DNA from 3 places in the Streptomyces sp. NPDC053673 genome. Region 1 is predicted to be linked to each of the others. Evidence: riboswitches for the same ligand, from Rfam matches in the RefSeq annotation. Region 1 holds a riboswitch; each other region holds the start of a gene.
What was found. Region 1 has a riboswitch for cyclic di-AMP ahead of ACZ6ZQ_RS24315 (C40 family peptidase). Riboswitches for the same ligand answer to the same signal wherever they lie in the genome.
Positions count from the first base shown of each region.

Region 2: it holds a riboswitch for cyclic di-AMP, as region 1 does, so the genes downstream of both, ACZ6ZQ_RS09505 (M23 family metallopeptidase) here and ACZ6ZQ_RS24315 (C40 family peptidase) in region 1, are expected to answer to the same signal.
Region 3: it holds a riboswitch for cyclic di-AMP, as region 1 does, so the genes downstream of both, ACZ6ZQ_RS02075 (M23 family metallopeptidase) here and ACZ6ZQ_RS24315 (C40 family peptidase) in region 1, are expected to answer to the same signal.

Region 1 covers NZ_JBVJKN010000018.1:48,181-52,128, reverse strand. The annotation lists gene ACZ6ZQ_RS24325 (ATP-dependent Clp protease proteolytic subunit) at 25-660, shown strand; gene ACZ6ZQ_RS24320 (hypothetical protein) at 668-976, shown strand; cyclic di-AMP (ydaO/yuaA leader) riboswitch at 1,340-1,491, shown strand; gene ACZ6ZQ_RS24315 (C40 family peptidase) at 1,495-1,971, shown strand; gene ACZ6ZQ_RS24310 (DUF6328 family protein) at 2,060-2,593, shown strand; gene ACZ6ZQ_RS24305 (ATP-binding protein) at 2,702-3,145, opposite strand; gene ACZ6ZQ_RS24300 (helix-turn-helix domain-containing protein) at 3,390-3,948, shown strand, end outside.
Region 2 covers NZ_JBVJKN010000005.1:21,779-25,726, forward strand. The annotation lists gene ACZ6ZQ_RS09500 (PrsW family intramembrane metalloprotease) at 1-479, shown strand, start outside; gene ACZ6ZQ_RS09505 (M23 family metallopeptidase) at 639-1,709, opposite strand; cyclic di-AMP (ydaO/yuaA leader) riboswitch at 1,721-1,856, opposite strand; gene ACZ6ZQ_RS09510 (PP2C family protein-serine/threonine phosphatase) at 2,106-3,194, opposite strand; gene ACZ6ZQ_RS09515 (MerR family transcriptional regulator) at 3,494-3,948, opposite strand, start outside.
Region 3 covers NZ_JBVJKN010000001.1:468,894-472,841, reverse strand. The annotation lists gene ACZ6ZQ_RS02080 (SGNH/GDSL hydrolase family protein) at 1-773, opposite strand, end outside; partial or broken gene ACZ6ZQ_RS02085 (STM4011 family radical SAM protein) at 1-21, shown strand, start outside; gene ACZ6ZQ_RS02075 (M23 family metallopeptidase) at 966-1,934, opposite strand; cyclic di-AMP (ydaO/yuaA leader) riboswitch at 1,939-2,097, opposite strand; gene ACZ6ZQ_RS02070 (alpha-galactosidase) at 2,608-3,948, opposite strand, start outside.

The DNA.
Region 1 (3,948 bases):
GCCGCGCACGAGGAGAGGCACGCCATGAACCGTCCTTCCGCCCGCCACGTCCTGCCCGAGTTCACCGAGCGCACCAGCGCCGGGCTCCGCTCCCTCGATCCGTACTCGAAGCTGCTGGACGAGCGGATCATCTTCCTCGGCACACCCGTCGACGACACCTCGGCCAACGACGTCATCGCCCAGTTCCTGCACCTCGAGTACGCGGCCCCTGACCGGGACATCTCGCTCTACATCAACTCCCCCGGGGGCTCGATCAGCGCCAAGTCCGCGATCTACGACACGATGCAGGTGGTGACCTGCGACGTGGCGACGACCTGCCTCGGCCAGGCCGCCTCCACCGCCGCCGTGTTGCTCGCGGCGGGCACGCCCGGCAAGCGAATGGCCCTGCCCGGCGCCCGGGTCGTCGTCCGGCAGCCCGCCCTGCCCGAGCCGCTCCAGGGTCAGCCGACCGATCTGGACATCCAGGCACAGGAGTTGCTCCGGCTGCGCGAGCAGCTGGCCGCCATGCTCGTCCGGCACACCGGTCAGAGTGCCGAGCGCATCGCCGCCGACCTCGAACGCGACACCGTCTTCGACGCGGCAGCGGCCAGGCAGTACGGCCTCGTGGATCACATCATCAAGAACCGCAAGGCGTCCGCGATTTCCACGGGCGTGAGGTGAGCCGGCCATGCTGCCACCGGAGCTCCCGCCCCTGCCCGCACTGACGCGCGCGGAAAGCGAGTTCATCGACTGCTATCTCGAAGTCGTCGACCAGCTGGGACGGATCAACCCGGCCCACGGCACACACACCTATGGCGCGCTCCGCGCCGCGCAGGCACTGGCCGCACGGGCCACGGCCCTCAGGGACTCACTGGCGCTGATGCACGCGCGCGGCGAGAGCGAGCTGCACTCGCCCACACTGACACGCGCCCTGCGGGTGTTGGACGGGGAGCGGAGGGCCTCGCGAATCACCGTGCCGCCCGGGCCGACGAGTTGACGGCCGGCCACACGGCAGCCCGGAAGGCCGCTCACGCCATGCCGGAGGCGTACGAGTGGGTGTCGCCCATCCGGACCAGTCGCAGCTTCAACATAAGTATCGGGCGAGTTGCGCACAGCGTTGAGCCATCTGATCGAATGCGGCGTTCCGTTGCTGGTACGGCGCTCGTCATGCGGCCACCCGAACTCCGCCAAACGGCCCTGTCCACTCCAATGGATCAGTGGTGAGGAGCCTCACAAATCGTCGTTTCAACTCGGAAATCCGACAGAAAGTGCGTCAAGATCCCTGGGACGACAAGCCCCCGCCACCGCGGCGGGGCGGTCCGGGCGGACGCCGAGTCCTGCCGCCGCACCGGATGCCTGGTCGACATGAGGGCTTCGGCAGGAGTGGAGGACCCGAGCAGTACGGGCCGGCCGCATGGCCGGTCCTCGGGGTGAAGCCGCTAGCGCGGCCGGGCGTTCTTCGCCGGTCCGAACCCGACAGGTCATCCTTCACAGGCGGCTGACGAAGGGTTGCGCATGACTGCGCAGACACATGTCCCGTCCCTGTTGTCCCGGACGGGTGCCGTCTCGGCTCTCACACTCGCCGCCGTCGGCGGCTCACTGATCCTGCCGGGCGGCGTCTCCGAGGCCCAGGCGGCCTCGGCACACGCGACGAAGGCCCTCAAGGTGGCTGCGTCGAAGAAGGGAGCGCCGTACAGGTACGGGGCCACAGGTCCGTACCGGTTCGACTGTTCGGGGCTCATTCTCTACTCGTTCAAGAAGGCCGGTAAGCGCCTGCCGCGCACGGCGCAGCAGCAGTACAACCGCACCCGGCACATCTCCGCTCGCCAACGGCAACGCGGTGACCTGGTCTTCTTCCATGCCGGCGGGTATGTGTACCACGTCGGTATCTACGCGGGCGGCGGCAGGATCTGGCACTCACCGAAGACCGGCTCCGTGGTGAAACTGAGCAAGATCTGGTCCAAGAACGTGCGGTACGGGCGCGTGCGCTGACCCTGTGGGATCGCGTCGCGCGACCGGCTGAATGCGCCGATCGGCTCAGCGGTGGCATGTTCCGCGGGGCGCGGGCTACTCGTCAAGCATGCCTGATGACGAAAGCCTCCGCGCCTCGCGGGACGAGACCGAGACGGAGCGGGCCGACCGCAACTTCGTCGAGCTGCTCCAGGAGCTCCGGGTCATCCAGACCGGCGTTCAGATCCTGTTCGCCTTTCTGCTGACGCTGGCCTTCACGGCCCGCTTCCCTTCGCTCGACTCGTTCCAGCGCGGCACGTACGTGACGACGCTGATGCTGGCCGTGGTCGCGGCGGCGCTGTTCACCGCGCCCGCCGCATTGCACCGCGGCCTGTTCCGCCGAGGTGCCAAACGGGAGATCGTCGACATCTCCTCCCGGCTGGCCGGCATCGGCCTGGCGGTGCTCGCCCTGGCGCTGACCTCGGCGGTACTGCTGGTCGTCGACGTCGTGCACGGCACGCCCGAGGGGGTGACCGCGGCGGCTGCGACGCTGCTCGTCTGCGCGGGGCTGTGGGGCCTGCTTCCCTGGCTCGTGGGCCTGCACATCACCTCGCAGGAGGGCTCGCAGGAAGACCCGTCGTCAGCGCCCGACGCAGGGCGGTGAGAGCCCGCGTAACCGGCCTCCCCCACGGTCCGGGCGGTACGCGGCCGGACCGTGGCCACCGGCCGGGCCACCGCGGCGCCGCCGCCCGGCCGGTTGGCCGCCACCCGGTCAGTTGGGGTTCTGCACGGGGGCGGCGGCAGTCCAGGGCAGCACGATCCAGATGGTCTTGCCGCCCTCCGGGGTGGGGCTGACGGACAGCCGCCCGCCGCACTCCGCGGTGAGCCAGCGGATGATCACCATGCCCCGGCCGTTGTCCTGCTGGACGGCCGCGGGCAGCCGCTGCGGCCATCGGGGGTGACTGTCGGTGACGCCGATGCGCAGCTGCTCGTCGCGCTCCAGCCGGACGTCGACCGTGAAGGTCGGCGACTGTCCGAAGGTGTGCTGCACGGCGTTGGTGGCGAGTTCGGAGACGATGAGCCGGACGGTGTCGGCCACTTCGGCCTCCCCCGGCAGTCCCCACTCGGTGAGGATGTCGAAGACGAATCTCCGCGCGGCGGGGACCGAGGCGGGATTGCTCGGCAGAGTGACGGATGCTTCCTGGTGATCTGCCATGGCGGGCTGTCCCTTTCCCACCGGGGCCGGATTGCGGCACGGAGCGGATGAATGTGCCGGAACAGCCTCGGATTGTGCTTCGCGCCAGACTGCCACTCTTGCCGTCGCCGGTGGTGCCGATCCACCAGGATATGCATATATCTGTCGCTCAAAGCGGTGAACTCTGCGACGCGAGACCGTATTTGGGCCCATACTCGGCGCTGCGATTCGCCGGGGTATCCGGCGGCCGAAGGAGGAGACGGGGATGCGGCACGGTCCCGCGGTGCGCCGGCGCAAGCTCGGGGAGGAGTTGCGCGGGCTGCGGCTCGGCGCGGGCCTCACCAGCCGGGAGGCGGCGCGGCTCGTGGGCTGGCACCAGTCAAAGGTGAGCCGGATAGAGACGGGCACGAGCGGGGCGAAGCCGGCGGACGTGGCCCGGCTGCTCGATGCGTACGGGGTCGTCGACCAGCGGCTGCGTGAACTGCTCGGGACGCTGGCCGGTTCGGCGGACGGCGGAGGTACGGGCTGGTGGCACGCCTATCGGGGGGTGATCCCGCCGCAGTACCGGGACTTCATCAGCCTGGAGTCCCAGGCGAGCACGGCCCGGACGCTGGAGACGTCGGTGGTGCCGGGGCTGCTGCAGACCCCCGACTACGCGCGGGCCGTGACCCGTTCCGCGCTCGAAGGGCTGCCGTCGGCCACCGTGGACTCACTGGTGGAGGTGAGGATCGCCCGTCAGCAAGTGCTCCGTGCGGAGCGGCCGCTGGAGTTCAGCGCGGTGCTGGACGAGGCGGTGCTGCGGCGGCAGGTGGGCGGCCCGCGGG
Region 2 (3,948 bases), on a different contig from region 1:
CGAGGTTCGGCCCGTTCGGGTTCTACGCCGTGTACGCGGCATTCATGGTGCCGGCGTTCGGGCTGCTGACCTGGCTGGCGATCTGGACCCGGCAGCGCGAGCTGCGTACGGTCGCGGCCGAGCTGCCCGCGTACGCGGCGGCCGGCTGGCTCGCCCCTGCCGAACCGCTCGCCCTGTCCTCCATGCGAGCGCGCACGATGGCCCGCGACATGGCCGGCCGTACCCACGGCCCGGCGGCCGCCCGCGCCGTCTCCGAGTACGAGGCCTTCGCAACCTCGCTGGCCTTCCTGCGCCACCGGGCCCAGCGCGGCGCGGGGAGCCCGGACTTCGTCGCCCGCGAGCAGGAGCTGCTCCACCATCTCTGGCAACGCAGGAGCGTCGCCGGCCCGGCCCTCACATACGCGGCGCGTGCGACGGGCCGGGTGTGGCAGCCACCGCCGTATCTGGACTACGGCGACTACAACCCGTACCGGGGGTAGCGGAGAACGCGGATCGCCGCGGCCTCGCGGACCGCACCACGGCACAAAAAACCGGCAGCTCAGGCGTCGGGGGGGGTGCGCCAGAGCTGCCGGTGACTCGCGTGTGAACCGTGACCGACCAGAAGTACGGCCCTGTCCGGGCCCAGGCCCGGACAAGTCCTAGACGGAGAGGCCCTTGTCGCGCAGCCACGCCATCGGGTCGATGCCGTCGCCGCCCGGGGTGTGCACCTCCAGGTGCAGATGCGGTCCGGTGACATTGCCGGTCGCGCCGACGCGCCCGATGGTCTCGCCCGTGGCGACGGTCTGCCCCACGCCGACGGTCATCGACGACAGGTGGCAGTACCAGACCTCGGTGCCGTCCTCGAGCTCCAGCACGATGCGGTAGCCGTACGACCCGGACCAGCCCGCCGACTTGACGGTGCCTCCGTGCACGGCCTTCGCCGGCGTACCCGTGGGCGCCGCGAAGTCGAGGCCGGTGTGGTAGCCGGAGGACCACATCGAACCGGCCTGGCCGTAGGTCGAGGTGATCGTGTACGAGGACGTCGGGAGGGAGTAGCTCGCGGCGAGCTTGGCGAGCCGCTCGGCCTCCGCCTTGCGCGCGGCCTCCTCTTCGGCCAGCCGCTTCGCCTCGGCGGCCTCGGCGGCCGCTGCCTCGGCGGCCTCGGCCGCCGCGGTCTGCTGCGCCTTCGCCTCCGCCGCGGCCTTCTCGGCGGCGACCTTCTCCGCGGCTGCCTTCGCCTCTGCCTCGGCCTCGGCCTGCTGCTGCTCCGCCTGCTGGAGGATCCGGGCCCGCAGGGCCTCGCCCGCGTCACCGGCGCCCTGCCCGTCGTCCGCGGCCGTGTCGGCGACGGAGAAGGCGGTGAGCGGTGCGTCGTTCCGGTTCTCCGAGTCGGAGTCGTCCGAGGACATGAGGGAGCCCACGCCGGGAAGCGAATCCGCGTCCGGGAGGTGGTCCGTGATGGCGTCGGGGAGGGATATGGAGACCGGCGGCTTGTTCTGCGCGGTGGCCATGCCACCCGCGCCGACCGCGGCGATGACGCCGACTCCGAGAACGGTGGAGCTCCGCGCGAGTCCGTTGCGCTGCTTGACGACGCGATGCCTGCCACGGACCGAACGGACCGATTCCTCGGTCGGGTTCCATTCCTCCGCCCCGGTGGCCGGGGCCCACTCGTTGGTGGGGACCCACTCGCTGGTGGGAGGTTCCTGGAGGGCAGGCTCGTTGGACGCCACGGAGGCGTTCTCCTTTCCTTCCTTATCGCCTACCGGGTTAGCTGACGGGTTCGGAGCAGGAAGGTCTCCTACGAGCACTGCGAAGTGCCCGATTCACCCCAATAGGTGGTTCCCCGGTTCCCTTGCGGGATTCGGCGCGTGCGCACGGTGCCGTCTCTTGCGACGACTGTGACGACCGCGCTGCGTTATCGAACGTTAATAGACACGGGGGGCGGATTCCAAGCTCTTCCCATTGATCGTTAGCGACTTTGGCCTGGACTTTTCAGGCACAACAGCCCCGAATCGGGCGAGTTGACTGCCCCTCAATCCGGTCGGCCATTCTGACGGTGGGTCAAATGTTATGCGGAGGGCTGTCTTTCGATTACGTTCCGTGGCGCTGCATTCCTGGCGTTCCGTTCACGGAACCACCGGCATCGTCCTGCGCCGCTCCGGCTGCCGTTCCCCGGGACTGGCGACCGCCAGGAGCGCCATGTCGTCCGTCGCCCGGCCGCTCGTATGCCGCCGTACGTCGGCGACGACCGCGTCCAGCAGCTCCTCCGGTCCGGAAAAGACCCGGCCGCCCAGCCGCTCGCGCGGATCGTAGAAGACACCGTGCGCGTCACGCGCCTCGGTCAGCCCGTCCGTGTAGAGCAGGAGCGTGGCACCGGCCGCGTACGGGGTCTCGTACGACCGGTCCGGCGAGGCCCCCAGATCCCCCATGCCCAGCGGCAGCGCGATCTCGGGCGGCTCCAGCATGCCCAGCCCGCCGTCCGCGGTCAGCAGCAGCGGCGGGGGGTGGCCCCGGTTGAGGATCCGGACCACTCCGTCCTCGTGGGGGATCTCGGCGAGCACGGCGGTGGTGAAGCCCTCGAACGCGTCGAGCCCGGAACGCATGCCCTCCCGGGCGAGCGCCCGCTCCAGCCGCTGTGCCACCCTCTCCAGCGATGCCTCCTGCTCGGCGGCCTCCCGGAACGCCCCGAGGATCACGGCCACCGCTTCGACCGCGCCCAGTCCCTTTCCCCGTACGTCCCCGACGACCAGCCGCACCCCGTGCGGAGTGTCCTGCACGGCGAACAGGTCCCCGCCGATGAACGCGTCCGCCTGCGCCGCCTCGTACCGCGCGGCGATCTGCAGCCCGCCGATCCGGTCGGCCGGCGTGGGCAGCACGGCCCGCTGCGCGGCCTCCGCGATGACGCGCGCGGACGCGAGCCGCTGGCCGCTGCGGCGTACGACCTGATTGATGAAGAGAGCCAGCACGGAGACCGTGAACACGGTCAGCAGCTCCGTCACGGCCGGGATGTCGGAGGCCGTGCCGTTGTACGTATGCAGCCCGGCCACCGCCGCGACGGCGGCGACTCCCGTCAGCAGGGTGAACAGCGCTGAGAAGAAGGGGGCGGCGACCAGCGGTGCCGCGGCGAAGAGCGGCGACGCGGTGTACGACTCCGGGGTGCCCAGGTCGAAGAAGATCCCGCCCACGATCAGCAGGAAGGGCAGCACCCGGACCATCCTGCGGCCACCGTCCCGCCGCTGTCCGTTGTCGCCTTCTCGCTGCCCCACCAGTGGTCTCCTGCCAGGTCCGCCCAGGCTGCGGACGGTACCGCGCCCCATTCAGGCTGACCGGAGCCGCGCCGCTCGGCGACTCGCCATCGGCCATCCGGACCAGCCAGGACCAGCCAGGACCAGCCAGGACCGGCGAGGACAGGCCGGTATCCGTCAGGACCAGCCGGAACCAGTCCGGGCTGATCGGTCAACCAGGGGGCCCTCCCGGTGACCGGCTCCCGTCCGTCCGGCGGACGGGAGGCGCCTCAGTCGTCGCTGAGGTTGTGCTCCGCGTAGACCTTCATCGCGTCACGGACGAACACGGCCGTCCCCTCCCCGTGCCGGTCGTAGTTCGCCGTGAAGCGCGGGTCGGCGACGTACATCTCGCCGAGCCCGATGACGTACGACCTGGTCGGGGCGGTCGTCACCGACAGCCATTCGCACTGCCGCTGCGCGATCGCCTGTGCTTCGTCGCTGTCGGGCGCCAGTCCGTCCTTCAGAGCCTGCCCGAAGTCACGGGCGATCGCGACCTGACGGGCCTGGAACGCCTTCTTCTCCTTGGCGCTCAGCGCGCGCCACCAGCGGTCGCCCTTCTCGTACGCCTCGCGGCCCCAGCGTTCGGTGACCTCCTGCTCGTACTGCGTGTGGTCGAAGCCGTCGAAGACTTCTTCCGCCATGAGTTCCTCTCCTTTCTCCGTCCGGTCGAGAGTGGTCCGCACCG
Region 3 (3,948 bases), on a different contig from region 1:
GGGCGCTTCGGCTCCACATGATCGCCGGATGATTCGCCCCGCAGCCGTCGGCCGATCCACGGTACGAGGTACTCGCGCGCCCAGAGGATGTCGTCGCGGCGGACTTCGAGCGTGCCACGCGGCGGCAGTGGCGGCCACGGCTGGTCCGGGTCGGCCGGCACGTCGATGCCGAGCACCTGGGCGGCACGGAGCGCGACGCGCGTGTGGCCCTCGGGCGAGAGATGCAGCCGGTCGTCGTCCCAGGCGCGCCTGTCCTGGACGGACTTGAGCGACCAGAGGTCGAGTACGGGGCAGTCGTAGCGGTCGGCGATGGCGCGGACATGCGCGGTGTACGTGGCGATCTTGCCGCGCAGATGGCGGAGCACGGGTACGCCGCGGGTGTCGAAGCCGGTGGTCACCATGACGGTGCCGACGGAGGCGGTGAGGTCGGCGACGGCCCGTTCGAAGCGTTCCGCGACGTCGTCGGGGTCGGTTCCGGGCCGGATGATGTCGTTGCCGCCGGCGCAGAACGTCACCAGGTCGGGGGCGAGTTCCTTCGCCCGCGGGACCTGTTCCTCGACGATCTGGTCGAGGAGCCTGCCTCGTACGGCGAGGTTGGCGTAGCGGAAGGTGTGTTCCGGTACCCGGTCGTCCAGGAGGACCGCGAGCCGGTCCGCCCAGCCGACGAACTGTCCCTCAGGTCCCGGGTCGCCGACGCCCTCGGTGAAGCTGTCACCGATCGCCGCATAGGACCCGATTGCGCTGTTTGTTCTTGATCGCGAAGCGTCTGCCACGTCGAGACATCTTTCCTCGCGGGAAGTGACTTACGCCACCGTAGGGAGGGGTTGACGCGGGGTGATATAGGCCACCCGGTCAGTTTTCCGCAAAGCGGGAATACCCGGCCGGGGCCGGAACGCGCGCGTCCGCCGGCCCCATGGTGCGGGGCCGGCGGACGGAGAGACGCCGTGTCAGGTACGGACGTCGCGTCAGATCGAGACGCCGTGCCGGCGGAGGTAGGCCAGCGGGTCGATGTCCGAGCCGTAGCTCGGGCTCGTCCGGATCTCGAAGTGCAGGTGCGGGCCGGTGGAGTTGCCGGTGGAGCCGGAGAGGCCGATCTGCTGCCCGCCGGTGACGCTCTCGCCGGACGCGATGGAGAGCTGGGAGAGGTGGGCGTACTGCGAGTACGTGCCGTCGTTGTGCTTGATGACGACCTCGTTGCCGTACGCGCCGCTCCAGCCGGCCGACACGACGGTGCCCGGGCCGACGGCCTTCACGGACGTACCGGTGGCGGCGATGAAGTCGACACCGGTGTGGTAACCGCTGGACCACATGGAACCGGCGGTCTTGTACGCGGTGCTGATGCCGCCACGGACCGGCGCGAAGAAGCCGGAAAAACTGGTCTGCGCGGCGGCGTTCGTGGCGGGAGCCTCGGCGGCGGCCGGAGCAGCCTTGGGGCGCTCAGCGGTACGGGAGGCACGCTCGGAGGAACCGGACGGCTTCTCGCTCTTGGCCGGAGCCTTGGCCTTCCGCTCGGGCTTCGCCTCGCTCTCGACCTTCGCCTTGCCCTGGACCTTCGCCTTGCCGCCGAGGGCCAGCTTGAGCCCCGGGTGGATCAGCGACGGGTTCTCGCCGACGGCGGCGCGATTGTCGGCGTACAGCTTCTTCCAGCCGCCGCTGACGCTCTGCTCCTGGGCGATCTTCGACAGGTAGTCACCGGCCACGACGGTGTACGTCGCAGGCGCCTTGGGGGCCTTCGGCGCCTGCGGGGCGACGGACTTCTTGGCGACGGCTGCGATGCGCCCGGGGGCGGCGGAGGGCGCGGACTTCTCGGCGGCGTGCGCACCGAAGGCGCCGATGAGCGGGAGTGCGATGGCGGCCCCGCCCGTTCCGGCGGCGACGAATCCACGCGTGATCGGGTTGGTCCTCGGACGGCGATGCTTACCCTTACCGGGCATGGCGAATTCCTCTCCGCCGCCTGCGAGGTGAGCTGTCGGGTTCGGACTGGAGATGCCCGGCCACGCATGGCGCGCGACTTCACCCCGAGCCGTCCGGGATCCCGGAACGGCGTACTACCTGGGTCCCCCGCTCCTGCCACACGTGGGTGGGTGCGATATTCCGGACGGCGGCAGGATTAGGCGTTCCGACCGGATTGCGGTGACCGTAAGCGAGCCGGGTCGGAGCGAACAAGCCATCAATTTCGCCGGGAACCCTTCCGCCTGATTTCAACCTGGATTTCCCGGTCACGCTGCGTAAATCCCGGATCTTCGATTTCCTTCATAACAAGGGAGTTCACATGTCCGGCATCGCCACAGAACGTCACAGATATGATCCCGCTCACGGACCTGAGCCCATCTACCCCTTAACTCGGGCGTGTTACCCGAAACTGGCGAATACGGACAGATCGACCATTAGGCCCGTTTGGCGCCAACTGCATACACGGGTAAGGGGTACGTCACCCACCCCTTGTTGGGCGATTCACCCTACTCACCCATATTGCCCCTTTTGCTCCGCAGCTGGCTCGGCAAGCAGACGCTGCGAGGCCACCCACCAAGTGCACGGCGAAATCCGGGAGTTCACGAATCGGCCGCCCAGGGCTTCCGCCCAGGTGCTGACCGGACCCGGGCGCGGTCAGCGGCGCCGCAGCCGGATCACCGTCGCGTCAAGATCACCGTGGAGACCCGTGTGCAGCCCGTGGTGGAGCAGGACGGAGCCCCGGTGAACGACACCGGTGTCCAGGCACTCGTACGCCGCCGACGGTTCGAGGCCCCGCAGACGCAGGCACGGGGGCCGCTCACCGTAGTGCTGGGCCTGCAGCCATGCCAGGACCACGGCCTCGTCGCCACGCACGTACTGCACGGCGCTCAGCCCGCCCTCCGGCGGCCGCAGCCGATAGAGATCACCGTGCTGCACGACCGGCCTGATCCTTTTGTAGAGCTCCACCCAGCCGCGTGCCTCGGTCAGCTCGTCCTCGCTCCATCCGGTGAGGTCGCCGCCGATGCCCAGCACCCCGGCCATGGCGCTCACGAAACGGAACCTCAGCGAGCTGATCCGCCCGTTGAGCTGCACATTCGGACTGTCGGTGACCCATGCGGCCATCACCCGGGCCGGATGCAGCTGGCCGAAGCCGTACTGGATGGCCAGACGATCCAGCGGATCGGTGTTGTCGGAGGTCCACACCTGGTCGGTCCGGGAAAGAATCCCCAGGTCGATCCGGCCGCCACCACCCGAGCAGGACTCGAAGACCACGGCCGGGTGCGCGGCCCGCAGCCGGTCCAGCAGGGCGTACAGCGCGTGGACGTGCTCGACCCACAGCTTCTGCGGGTACGGCTCCCCCGGCCAGCCCGCGTCCGTGAAGCAGCGGTTGAAATCCCACTTCACATAGTCGATGGGGGCCGCGGACAGCAGCCGGTCCAGCTGCTCCCAGAGGTGGTCCCGGACATCCGCGCGGGCGAGATTCAGCACCAGCTGATTGCGGAATTCGGTCCGGGTGCGGCCGCGGTGGTGCTGCACCCAGTCCGGGTGCGCCCGGTACAGATCGCTGTCGGCATTGACCATCTCCGGCTCGACCCAGATCCCGAACCGCATGCCCAGTGCGTGCACGTCGTCGGCGAGCGGTTTCAGCCCCTTGGGGAAGCGGTCCGGGTTCGGCGTCCAGTCCCCGAGCCCGGCCCGGTCGCTCGTCCGCTTCCCGAACCAGGCGTCGTCCACGACGAAGAGCTCCACCCCCATCGCCGCGGCCCGGCGGGCCAGCGCCCGCTGCTGCTCCTCCGAGATGTCGAAGCCGGTGGCCTCCCACGAGTTGTAGAGGACCGGACGGGAGGCCCTGGCGTCCGGAATGACATGGGCGCGCTGCCAGGCGTGCCAGGCCCGGCTGGCAGCCCCGAATCCTCCGTCGGTCCACAGCCCGGCGAACACGGGCGAGGTGTAGGACTCACCCGGCGCGAGGAGCAGCAGTCCGGAGTCGTCGTA